Regions from separate parts of the Erwinia sp. LJJL01 genome, predicted to be linked through region 1. Evidence: predicted binding sites of a transcription regulator. Region 1 holds the regulator's gene; each other region holds the start of a gene.
The links. The regulator LexA, encoded in region 1, represses DNA repair genes until DNA is damaged. The targets are predictions, from matches to a motif close to TNCTGTATGTACATACAGNA.

Region 1 (4,192 bases):
AAATCTTTGGCCCTGAAGTCAGGTTTTACCCTTGGGCATAGTGTGATTGAAGCGCACGGATTTTGTCAGGAGTGTGGTGAGATTGAAGCCTGCACCCATCAGGATGCGTGCCAGCACGATCATAGCGTGCAGAGTAAAAAGCGCGGGCGTTGATAAATTTTTTGCGGGAATTATTGGGGGATGGCACATTCCATGTGCCTGGGTAGGAGCTAATACTTACTGTCGTTCGTCGCTTACCAGCGATGATCGTTACGGGTTTCCCAGTCTTTAAGCTCTTTTTCGGCCTGATCTTTCTGATAGCCGTAGCGCTCCTGGATTTTGCCGACCAACTGATCGCGTTTACCTTCAACCACGGTCAGGTCGTCATCCGTCAGCTTGCCCCATTGCTCTTTCACTTTACCTTTAAACTGTTTCCAGTTACCGCCGGCTTCGTCTTTATTCATGATGTGTTTCCTCTACCTTGGGTTAAAACAGCTTTTATGGTTAAGAATTCCACTTAGATACCAGTCAAATATCTGGTCAAGTGCTTAACGTAGAGATAATTGTAGTAGAGAAATGGGTTCTCGTTGCGACAACCCCTGACAAAAAAGCCATAAAGCAGAGAAAAACCCTAATACATCATAGAGGTAGCGCAGCGGCGGAAGACGTAAACAAATGTTTCAGTGAGCAAACCAGGTGCCGTTGCGCCAGTGCCTGCGCCAGATAATCCACAGCGTCAGGCCGCGCAGCAGCAGGAACACGGTCATTGCCAGCCACAGCCCATGATTACCCAACCAGGGAACGCTGCACAGGGTTAAGGCAAAACCGACCGCGGCTATCGCCATGCCGTTACGCATCTCGCTGGCGCGCGTGGCGCCAATAAACATCCCGTCCAGCAGATAGCATCCCACTCCCGCCAACGGCATCACAACCTGCCACCAAAGATAGCGATGGGCCAGCTGCTGCAGCGGCTGTAGCGAGGTCAGCAACGCGACTATCTGCTCGCCACACAGCGCATAGAGTAACGAGAAGGCGATGGCTACCACCACCGACTGGCGGCAGGCAGCGTGCCAGACGCTGAGCAGGCGCTGGCTGTTGCTGGCGCCGTAGGCTTCGCCGGCGCAGGCTTCCACCGCATAGGCAAAGCCGTCGAGGGCATAGGCGGTAAAAGTCAGGAACATCAGCAGCACTGCATTGACCGCCACCACATCGCTGCCGAGCCGCGCCCCTAAGAGGGTCAGCGAGGCGAAGCAGATTTGCAGCAGCAGCGAGCGCAGCATGATGTCGCGATTAAGTCGCAGCAGGCGCCCCAGGTTTCCGCGCCAGGCATTGAGTAATAGGCGCAGCGACAGGCCGCGCAGTACCATCACCCGCCACACCAGCAGCAGCCCGACAATAAAGCTGACGTACTCCGCAATAGCGGTGGCCGCCGCCGCGCCCTGCACGCCCCACCCCAGGCCGATAACGAACCACAGGTCGAGCAGAATATTCACCAGGTTACCGACCACCAGCAGGATCACCGGCGCACGCGCATACTGCACGCCCAGCAGCCAGCCGAGCAGCACCAGGTTAGCCAGCGTTGCCGGGGCGCTGAGCCAGCGGATCTGCATAAACAGCGCCGCCTGGTGCAGCACCGCCTCGCTGCCGCCGGTCAGACTGAGCGCCAGCTGAGTGAGCGGCGTTTTCAGGATGATGAACAGCAGCCCGGCGAGCAGTGCCAGCAGCAGCGGCTGCATTAGCGCGCGCGCCAGCGCAGGTTTGTCCTGCGCGCCAAATGCCTGCGCGGTCAGCCCGGTGGTGCTCATACGCAGGAACAGCAGCAGCATAAACAGGAAGCTGGTAACGGTAGTACCGACCGCAACGCCGCCCAGGTAAACCGGGCTATCGAGATGGCCAATCACGGCGGTATCCACCAGGCCTAGCAGCGGCACGGTGATATTGGAGAGGATCATCGGCAGCGCCAGCCGCCAGAGGTGTTTATCAGCTGTAGTGAGGAGTCGCATGGTGCGTTACCAGGATTTCACAGGGGTCGGTATCTGGATTTAGTCGGGGTCGGTCATGACCGACCCGCTTAGAGGGAGTAACTGCTACAGCCAGTTGCCGTTGCGGATCACGCCGACGGCCAGACCTTCGATGGTCAGCGTCTGGTTACGCAGGTCAACCACGATAGGCTGGAATTCCGGGTTTTCCGGCAGCAGATGCACGGTGTTACCCTGGCGCTTCAGGCGCTTAACGGTCACTTCATCATCGATACGGGCAACCACCACCTGGCCGTTACGCACATCTTCAGTTTTATGTACCGCCAGCAGGTCACCATCCATAATGCCGATATCTCTCATCGACATTCCGCTGACGCGCAGCAGGAAATCGGCGCCCGGTTTAAACAGGTCAGGGTCCACTTTGTAGTGGCCTTCGATATGTTGCTCAGCCAGCAGCGGTTCACCTGCGGCGACGCGACCAATCAGCGGAAGACCGTCTTCTTCTTCCATCATCAGGCGGATACCGCGTGAAGCGCCTGAAACAATCTCAATCACGCCTTTACGCGCCAACGCTTTGAGGTGTTCTTCAGCGGCATTCGGGGAACGGAAACCGAGCTGCGTAGCAATCTCTGCCCGTGTCGGCGGCATGCCGGTCTGGTTAATGTGGTCGCGAATCAGGTCGTAAACCTGCTGCTGCCTTGCCGTTAGTGCTTTCATCCCGCCCCCTGGTTGTTTATACAGTCGACTGTGAGTATATACAGGTATTTGCGCGATGAAAACCTAAAGTTGGTCAAAATTCAGTTTGTTGCAAATTTTGGAAAACTCATCGCAAATGCGGCACTAACAGCATAATCCAGACAAAAACAGCCAGCAAAATCGTCAGCAATACGGCTGCCGAACCCATATCTTTCGCCCGGCCTGCCAGCGGGTGAATTTCACTGCCGATGCGGTCGACGACCGCTTCAACGGCGCTATTGAGCACCTCAACGATAATCACCAGCACCACGGAGCCGACCAGCAGAACACGAGTGATGGCGTCCACGTCGAGCCACAGAGCAACAACAATGGCAACAATAGCGGCGATAGCCTCCTGACGAAATGCCGCTTCATGCTGCCATGCCGCGCGTAAACCTTTCCAGGAATAGCCCGCAGCTTTTATAATCCGAGTCAATCCGGTGACGTTACTTGCCATAATCAGGGAACCCTTTACGATGTTGAGCGTCAATGTCTGGGTGGCGCACATTTTGCAACACCACAGAATCTGTTGGCGCTTTCTGGTATGCTTGCGGCGCTTTGCTAACAAGAGGCTTCATGTTGTCTATGTCAGGTTGGCGTAATTTATATTATAACTTATTGAATCTACCAGTTAAATTCCTGGTAAAAAGCAAGGCGATCCCCGCTGAGCCGGTTGCCGAGCTCGGGCTGGATACGTCGCGCCCTATTATGTATGTACTGCCTTATGATTCAAAGGCCGATCTCCTTGCACTGCGAGAGCAGTGCCGCAAGCAGGATCTCCCCGATCCGCTGGAACCGCTGGAGATAGACGGGGCCGTTTTGCCACGTCATGTGTTTATCCATGATGGCCCACGCGTATTCCCCTATTTCGTGCCGAACCTTGAGTCAGTCAAGCTGTTCCATGAATATCTCGACCTGCACCGCAGCCATCCGGACCTGGATGTGCAGATGGTGCCGGTATCGGTGATGTTCGGGCGCTCGCCGGGCCGCGAGGTTCAGGGCGATGCACAGCCGCATCTGCGGATGCTGAACGGCATTCAGAAATTCTTTGCGGTGCTGTGGCTGGGCCGCGACAGCTTTGTGCGCTTCTCGCCGATGGTCTCTTTACGCCATATGGCCACCGAGCACGGCACCGACAAGATTATTGCCCAGAAGCTGGCCCGCGTGGCGCGGATGCACTTTGCCCGCCAGCGTCTGGCTGCCGTCGGGCCACGCCTGCCGGTGCGTCAGGACCTGTTCAATAAGCTGCTGCAGTCGAAAGCTATCGCCAAGGCGGTGGAGGATGAAGCGCGCAGCAAGAAAATTTCCCATGAGAAAGCCCAGCAGAACGCCGTTGAGCTGATGGAAGAGATTGCTGCCGACTTCTCCTACGAGGCGATTCGCCTCACCGACCGCATCATGGGCTGGACCTGGAGCAAGCTGTATCAGGGCATCAACGTTAATGGCGGCGAGCGCGTGCGCCAGCTGGCGCAGGACGGGCATGAAATTGTTTACGTCCC
Region 2 (4,192 bases), 1.3 Mb from region 1:
GATAATGGCGATTTACGCGGGCTGCTTCTTATTGCGTAACAGATTGAGGCACTCTACCGACATCGAGAAGAACATGGCGAAATAGATGTAGCCTTTAGGAATATGAATGTTAAAGCTCTCCAGCATCAGCGTGAAGCCAACGAGGATTAAGAACGCCAGCGCCAGCATTTTCACCGACGGGTGGCGATCGACAAAATCACCAATTGCGCGGGCGGCAAACATCATCACCAGCACAGCAATCACGACGGCAGCCATCATAATAATCAGGTGATCGGACAGGCCTACGGCGGTAATCACCGAGTCGAGGCTGAAGATAATATCCAGCACCATAATCTGTACGATAGCCCCGGCAAAGGAGTGCACGTTGGTTTTATGCTCGCCTTCGCCGCCTTCGATACTTTCGTGGATCTCCATGCTCGACTTCCACAGCAGGAACAGCCCGCCGAATAGCAGGATCAGGTCACGCGCTGAGAAGGCATGGTCCATCAGCGTGAACAGCGGATCGGTCAGGCGAATAACCCAGGCAATAGAGGCCAGCAGGCCAAGGCGCATCAGCATTGCGCCGGCCAGGCCAATACGGCGGGCGGCATTCTGCTGATGCTTAGGTAGTTTGGCGACGACCAGAGAGAGGAAAATAATGTTATCGATCCCGAGGACAATTTCGAGGATCGTCAGCGTACCCAACGCTAACCAGGCATTAGGATCGGCAATCCATTCAAACATAAAATGTGAACCCTTAAACTTAAACGAAAGCTAAACGGCGATTATACGCAAGGTTGACTATTGCGGAACTACTTTTAAAGCAGGAAATGGCGGGCAAGCAGCGGGGCGGTAAAGCTTTTCTTTAAATAGAAGCCGCGCGGCAGGGTCATAATCGGCTGCCCGTGCTGACCGATGCCTTCCGTCAGCGCTTTACTGTTGGCGGCTTTTGGGCGGATCTGCAGCACTTCGCCGTGGCGCGCGGTGATCTGCTCCACCTGGCCCAGCACGATCATATCCATCAGCTCCTCCCAGTCGCGCTGCAGCTGGCGCTCTTCTTCCTCATTCGGGCTCCACAGCAGCGGTGCGCCGACATGGCGATGCTCAAGCGGGATCGCCCGATCGCCCTCTACCGGCACCCACAGCACCCGATGCAGCTTGTGGCGCACGTGGCTGTTAAGCCAGGTAACGCCGCTGTTGCCGGTCAGCGGCGCCACGCAGACAAAGGTGGTTTCCAGCGGCCGACCAGCGGCATCTACGGGAATTGTTTTCAGCTCCACGCCAATCTCCGCGAAGTCCTGCTGCGGCTTACTGCCCGCGCTGGCGCCGAGATAGCGCTCCAGCAGCATCCCCACCCAGCCCTTATCGCGCTTGAGATCGCGCGGGATCGGTAGCGCAATCCGCAGCGCCAGTTCTCCCAGCGTATAGCCCGCCAGCGCAGAAGCGCGCGCCAACAGTTCGGCTTCATTTTCTGGGGGAGGGATAAGGTTAAGATCGCCAGTCATAATAACTTCCGGATTTTGTTCAAAAAATAGACGCCATTTGCACACACAGCCAGAGAAAGATTTCAGGCTGGGGAAAACGCTAATAATAGCATGATAAATCGTGTTTTTTTATTCTCTCGCCCGCAGGAAAAATCGCAGCTCCCAGGGGTTTTACCCGGGTTGTCACCGACAATGAACAGGTTCCCCCGGGTAGTTATCCACAGAAAAGTGGGATAACTTGCCCTTTTTGATAATACTGTTTCGATTTACAGCCTTGACGCAGGGTTTTTTACCCGCTTTAGCCGTTATACAGCCTAACTAATCGGCATATTCTGTGGATAACGTTCTAAGTGTGCGATCTTTCATCAGCTGGCGATCCTGCGCTGATGACAGCAGCATGACAACCCAGGTAAAAGCTGTGACTAACCTCTAAAGATGATGATTAATATGGGTTTATTCTGAGTTGAATCGCGGGTGAGTTTTGCCGGTAATAAAGTTTTCCCCACCTGTTAACAGAGTTCTGCACAAAGCTATCCACAGAAAACGTGAATAAGATCGCCTTTTTAACCCGCTTTCTGTTTATAACTTTGCTTTAAAGGACGAGTTATCCCAGCTGCAGCGCCACACATCGCCTGAAAGCAGTGGTTTACCGTCTGTAAGGAGTATGAAACAATCAGAACATCCAGTTTTAGTTTGAGGTAGTCCGGTGATCGATGATGATGGCTACCGCCCGAATGTTGGTATCGTAATTTGTAACAGGCAGGGACAGGTGCTGTGGGCCAGACGTTATGGTCAGCACTCCTGGCAGTTTCCTCAGGGAGGGATTAACCCTGGCGAGACGGCGGAGCAGGCGATGTACCGCGAACTTTTCGAGGAAGTCGGTTTGAACCGCAAGGATGTTCGTATCCTTGCATCTACCCGTAACTGGTTACGATATAAGTTGCCAAAACGTTTGGTGCGTTGGGACACAAAGCCGGTTTGTATCGGCCAAAAACAGAAGTGGTATCTTCTGCAGCTGATGTGCAATGACGCGGATATCAATATGCAGACCAGCAGCACGCCGGAGTTCGACGGCTGGCGCTGGGTCAGTTTCTGGTATCCGGTTCGCCAGGTGGTCTCTTTTAAACGCGATGTTTACCGCCGTGTGATGAAAGAGTTCGCCAGCGTGGTTATGCCCCTGCAGGAGACGACCGTTCAGCGGAATACGCCTGGTTTTCGACGGAAGAGAGGTTAAGCCACGTAGATTATGCTCACACAGCTGCGCGAAATAGTTGAGAAAGTGGCGGCAGCGCCCCGGCTTACCGAGGCGCTGGATATTCTGGTTAATGAGATCTGTCTGGCGATGGATACCGAGGTCTGCTCGGTCTATCTTGCCGACCACGATCGCCGCTGCTACTACCTGATGGCTACGCGTGGGCTAAAAAAGCCGCGTGGGCGCACGGTCGCCCTGGCATTTGACGAAGGCATCGTCGGGCTGGTCGGTCGTCTGGCAGAGCCTATCAACCTTGCTGATGCGCAGAGTCACCCCAGCTTTAAATATATTCCCTCCGTGAAGGAAGAGCGTTTCCGCTCCTTCCTTGGCGTGCCGATTATCAGCCGCCGCCAGCTCCTTGGCGTGCTGGTGGTTCAGCAGCGCGAGCACCGCCAGTTTGATGAAAGCGAGGAGTCGTTCCTCGTCACCCTCGCCACGCAGATGGCGGGCATTCTCTCGCATTCCCAGCTTAACGCTCTGTTTGGGCAGTATCGGCAAACCCGCATTCGTGCGCTGGCTGCCGCGCCTGGCGTCGCCGTGGCGGAAGGCTGGGTCGACTCCAGCCAGCCCTCGCTGGAAAACGTCTCTGCCGCCTCTACGCTGGACACGGTGCGCGAGCGTGAACGCCTTGCCATGGCAATCAGCGAAGCCTCCAGTGAGTTCCGCCGCTACAGCAAACGCTTCACCGCCAGCATGCATAAAGAGAGTGCGGCCATCTTCGATCTCTACTCGCACCTGCTGAGCGATGCGCGGCTGAAGAAAGATCTGCTGGCTGAGATCGATGCGGGCTCGGTGGCGGAGTGGGCGGTGAAAACCGTGATTGAAAAGTTTGCCGCCCAGTTCGCCAGCCTGCAGGACAGCTATCTGCGCGAGCGCTCCGGCGACCTGCGCGTGCTCGGGCAGCGCCTGCTGTTTCACCTCGATGACACCATGCAGGGCACCAACAGCTGGCCGCCGCGTTTTGTGCTGGTGGCAGATGAGCTGACGGCGACCACGCTGGCAGAGCTGCCGCACGATCGCCTGGCGGGCGTGGTGGTGCGCGACGGCGCGGCCAACTCGCACGCAGCGATCATGGTGCGGGCGCTGGGCATCCCGACGGTGATGGGCGCAGATATTCAGCCGGAGCTGATGAAAGGGCGCCTGCTGATCGTCGACGGCTATCGCGGCGAGCTGCTGGTTGACCCGGAACCGGTGCTGGTGCAGGAGTATCAGCAGCTGATCAGCCAGGAAAATGAGCTGAGCCAGCTGGCCGAGGATGATGTATTTCTGCCGGGCGCGCTGAAAAGCGGCGAGCCGGTGAAGGTGATGCTCAATGCGGGCCTCAGCGCGGAGCATGAGCAGAAGCTCGGCAGCCGCGTCGACGGCGTTGGCCTGTACCGCACGGAAATCCCGTTTATGTTGCAGAGCGGCTTCCCGTCTGAGGAAGAGCAGGTGGCGCAATATCAGGGCATGCTGCAGCTGTTCCTCGACAAGCCGG
Region 3 (4,192 bases), 2.4 Mb from region 1:
AGCGGCTTTTTCTGGAAGCGCATCATCAATGACACTGAACAGGTCAATCTCTATCACTTTGGCGCGCGCGGTGACGGGATTACCGACGACAGTGATGCCTTCAAACGCATGTTCAGCTGGTCACAAAGCTACGATAGCAATGCCAAAAATCTTGGCGTACGTTTTCCCGCCGGCAAGTTCCTGATCAACCCGATTGACCTTACCGCCAGCGAAATTCCGTGCTTTGCCCTGTACGGTGATGACAGCCCTTATGGCGCTACGCCGCGCACGGTGATTGTCTCTGATAAATCGCCCAGCACCGTGTTCAAAGTGAACGCGCGCCGTACGGTGATCCGCGGCATCAGCTGGAACGGGCAGGCAACGGCGGACACCAGCGCAACAACGGGCGCGATTACCCCGGATATGCTCTCCAACGTGCAGCCGTTTTTCGAAAACATCACTATCGAAGGGGAGTTTGTGAATATCCGCTGCTTCCGCGTGCAGTACAATGGCGGCACGGCGATCAAACTGCTCGACACGCTCGATACCCGCTTTGACCAAATCTACTCCCAGTACACCTACGCGCGGGTATTTGAGGTGGGCTGGTCTAACTCCCCTAACGGCGTGTGGGATCATGCTACGGCCGTCGAGCTGACCAATGCCAATTTCCAGTATGGCTTCGCTGACGCCACGCTGATGATGCCGCGTATGACTCAGGGGATTATTCGCAACGTGTGGATTGAACATACGCGCTTCCCGGGTGACCTGACCAACGGGCAGTGGATTGTTGACGCCCTCAGCGTGGAGGACTGCGATAACCCGCTGAGTATGAACAACAGCCGCGCGCTGTTCCGCCAGCTTAATTTACAGGCGGGGGCGAAAGTCAGCCTGGACAACGCCAGCGGGCGCTGGCTGTCAGGATACGAAGGCGGCTGGCGCCGGGATGAGAATTTCGGCACCACCATGACCGGGTCGATGAAGGCAGGCTGGTACAGCGGCTACAAGCTGACCAACACGGCTGACAGCGATAAATGGTTCAAGGTGGGCAAGTTTGTCTTCCCCAGGGTGAATCAGCAGTGGACGATTGAGCTTATCGGCAAGATGTCCACTGCTAATCCCTCCGGAGTGGCGGGCAGCCCGACGCAGACGGTGGCCTCCGGCGCCACCTGGCTCAATTTTCAGCGCTGCGCCAGCGCAGTATGGGGTGATATGTACCACCGCGGGCAGCCTGCGGTGCTGGATGTCAAATACAAGCGCAGCTATGAAAATATTGTCGAGGTCTGGGTGAAGCTGAAGGCAGGCAGCGGTGACACCATGTTTAATCTGCGCTCTACCGGACCAACGCGTTTTGAGTCGGGGGAGTGTTCCTTGTATACCCCGGACCTGAACGAAGTCACGGATGAGACGCAGATTGGCACCGTTACCCCCAACGCACGCCTCAGCATGCATAACGGGCTGGCAGGTCTTGGCGCGAACGAAAATGGCGTGGTGACGCTGGCCACCGCGGTGGCCGCAGCCCCGGCCAGCACGGTGCCGGCCGGCTATGTCACGCTCAATATTAATGGTATTGACCGCAAGATGCCCTATTTCAGTTAGTTTGCCGCCTTAAGCCAAAATCGCCCTTAATCGGGCGATTTTTTTATTTGTCGAGGGGAAGGGACTGAATCAGGGTATAGGGTTGAGAATGCGCACGCGCATAGGGGATAAAAGGGGGTTTACCGTTAAGAATTGTCTGTCTTTTATCTGGCATTAGTCCGAAATAAGCGCGGAAAATGCAAATTTTAAGCAAATGTAGTGTAAAAATTAACCGTTAGCCGATTTCCATCAGGATGTGGGGTTGTGATAATGCCGCCTGGCTCCGTAAAATAGGTCCAAAATTTACAGCAGGAGAGAAACGTGTCTGAAAGTGCGGCAAGTGAAAAGGGTTCCGAACGGCTTATCGATGCCAAAAACATCGCGCTTGGCTGGCGTATTGTGGGGCAGATGCCGCCACAGACTCTTGAGGAGGCCATTCAGATGCTGCGTGACAGCTCGGCTTTTGCGGCAAAAGTGTGTGATTTATTGAGTGAAGAGCTGGCCGAACGCAACAGGCGCTGAAGCTTCCTGCGGCGGGGTGCGCTACCGGCAGGGGATGCGGGAAAAGTGACTAACTGGTTAAGCTGCCTTATCTTTCAGGCAAAAAAAAGCCCGCGAAGAGCTTTAATGCGGGCCAACACCAGGGAAATCTATTAATTAGCATGATAGGATGATTCTCAATTAATGCAAATGAAAAGCACCTTCAATCTTAATTAAAATCAATTTTTTTGGCTGACCTCGCAGTTACATCATCAAAATTCTTCAGACACCATCCACTGATCGGCTTCCTCAAACATCTCTTCAATAATGCGTAACAGCGTGGACTTATCGCTTTTACTGGCGTCACTTTTCACGCCGTTGGCCTGCATCGGTTTTACCTTGACCAGCGCATCGGGAAACACACGCTGCACGCGCTTTTCCAGCTCGGCCAGGATCAGCTGTTCGGCATTCGGCAGACCCGCAACGTTGCGCTTGTCATAAATCAGTTCAACAAACATCTCTGCTCCTTGTTATTTTTTGCTGTATAAAAATACAGGTAACCACGACAAGGTTCAATGACTATTTATCTGCACCCTTCTGCAGGGGTTTTCATCAGGCGCATATCAGCATTAAAATTGCCCAGGCTGATAAAAGGAAAAGACCATGGCGCAAAATATTTATGACGATCCGGCTTTTTTTGCCGGTTATGCCACATTAGATCGTTCGGTTAAGGGGCTGGATGGCGCACCGGAGTGGCCGAGCGTGCAGGCGTTGCTACCGGAGCTTGCCGGAAAAGAGGTGGTTGATCTCGGGTGCGGCTATGGCTGGTTTAGCCGCTATGCCTGCCAGCAGGGCGCGCACTCCGTGCTGGCGCTGGATGTCTCCGAAAAGATGCTGGAGAAAGCCATCAGCCTGGGCGATAACCCGGCAATTGCCTGGCAGCGAGCGGATCTCGAAACCCTGCAGCTGCCCGCACAGACCTTTGATGTCGCCTTCAGCGCGCTGGCGCTGCACTATGTCGAAGCACTACCGGCGATGCTGGCGGTGGTGTTTGCGGCACTGAAGCCCGGCGGCCAGTTTATCTTCACGGCCGAACACCCTATCTATACCGCGCCAGCCCGGCAGGGCTGGCATATTGATGACAACCAGCAGAAATCCTGGCCGGTCAGCGGCTATCAGCAGGAAGGCCAGCGCGTCACTAACTGGTTTGCTGATGGCGTGATCAAACAGCATCGCACGCTGGCGAGCTGGATTAATATGCTGATTGCCGCAGGGTTTGTTATCAGCGCGCTGGATGAGTGGGGGCCAACCGCAGAGCAGGTCGCTCTACAGCCGGCGCTGGCAGAAGAGCGCGAGCGGCCAATGATGTTTATTATGGCTGTACATAAGCCGCCAGCCTAATCAGTGATGGCCGGGCAGAAGGTGCTCGTGGTGGCGCAGATCCAGCGGATTATTCTCCGCCTCATCAAGCAGCGACAGCCACTGGCGCACGTCCACCTCCTGCCACGCCAGATGCCCGGCGGTGGTGCCCATCAGCACCACATCCGGGCGCAGCGCGCGGTAAAATTCAAGCGTCTGGCGCAGGTCTGCTTCATTACTCTCCTCGACCAGCACCGTTACCCAGCGATCGCGGGATAATGTGACAGTGTCACCGACAAACAGATAGGTTTTACCGTGCGGTGAGGCATACAGATAGCTGGTGCTGCCCGGCGTGTGTCCCGGGGTGGGCACGACGTGGAAGCTGCCGCAGTGAACTTCCGCAGCATTAAAGGTGGCATCGGCTTCCGCAAAGCGGCTCACCTGGCCCAGCGCCCGCGAGTGGCAGTAGAGGGCCGAGTTAAAACGCTGCTGTAACAGCCGCACGCCCGGGCCAGCCTCGTGCCAGTGGGTTAAGTAGTGGCGGATAATCCCGCCCCGATCGGCAATGACCTGGTGATCTTCCGGGTTCTCGACCCGTGAAATCAGCAAATTACCGCGCAGATGCTGCAACAAAAAGCCGTGCATCATCAATTCTGGTTCCTCTTCGCCTGCAGGAAACTCAGGCGTGGATATCCAGAGATCTTCATACAGCTGCTTCATGTCTGCGCTCCTAACGATCAGCGCAGCGTCGGGTAACCTGTCAGCGTCAGTGAGCCGGTGGTACCGCTGACGTTCAGCT

Region 2: a site for LexA is predicted at 1,718-1,737, ahead of mutH (DNA mismatch repair endonuclease MutH). Genes of this name have one in related genera too.
Region 3: a site for LexA is predicted at 2,573-2,592, ahead of ACLI4M_RS22605 (DinI-like family protein). Genes of this name have one in related genera too.

The regions. Positions count from the first base shown of each region.
Region 1 covers NZ_CP178576.1:2,258,851-2,263,042, reverse strand. The annotation lists gene zur (zinc uptake transcriptional repressor Zur) at 1-153, shown strand, start outside; gene ACLI4M_RS11310 (CsbD family protein) at 234-443, opposite strand; gene dinF (MATE family efflux transporter DinF) at 660-1,982, opposite strand; gene lexA (transcriptional repressor LexA) at 2,067-2,675, opposite strand; gene ACLI4M_RS11295 (diacylglycerol kinase) at 2,782-3,150, opposite strand; gene plsB (glycerol-3-phosphate 1-O-acyltransferase PlsB) at 3,279-4,192, shown strand, end outside.
Region 2 covers NZ_CP178576.1:913,923-918,114, reverse strand. The annotation lists gene ACLI4M_RS05075 (TerC family protein) at 13-723, opposite strand; gene mutH (DNA mismatch repair endonuclease MutH) at 798-1,484, opposite strand; gene rppH (RNA pyrophosphohydrolase) at 2,170-2,697, shown strand; gene ptsP (phosphoenolpyruvate--protein phosphotransferase) at 2,710-4,192, shown strand, end outside.
Region 3 covers NZ_CP178576.1:4,641,100-4,645,291, reverse strand. The annotation lists gene ACLI4M_RS22615 (glycosyl hydrolase family 28-related protein) at 1-1,575, shown strand, start outside; gene ACLI4M_RS22610 (hypothetical protein) at 1,876-2,076, shown strand; gene ACLI4M_RS22605 (DinI-like family protein) at 2,307-2,552, opposite strand; gene ACLI4M_RS22600 (class I SAM-dependent methyltransferase) at 2,698-3,435, shown strand; gene ACLI4M_RS22595 (MBL fold metallo-hydrolase) at 3,436-4,113, opposite strand; gene ldcA (muramoyltetrapeptide carboxypeptidase) at 4,131-4,192, opposite strand, start outside.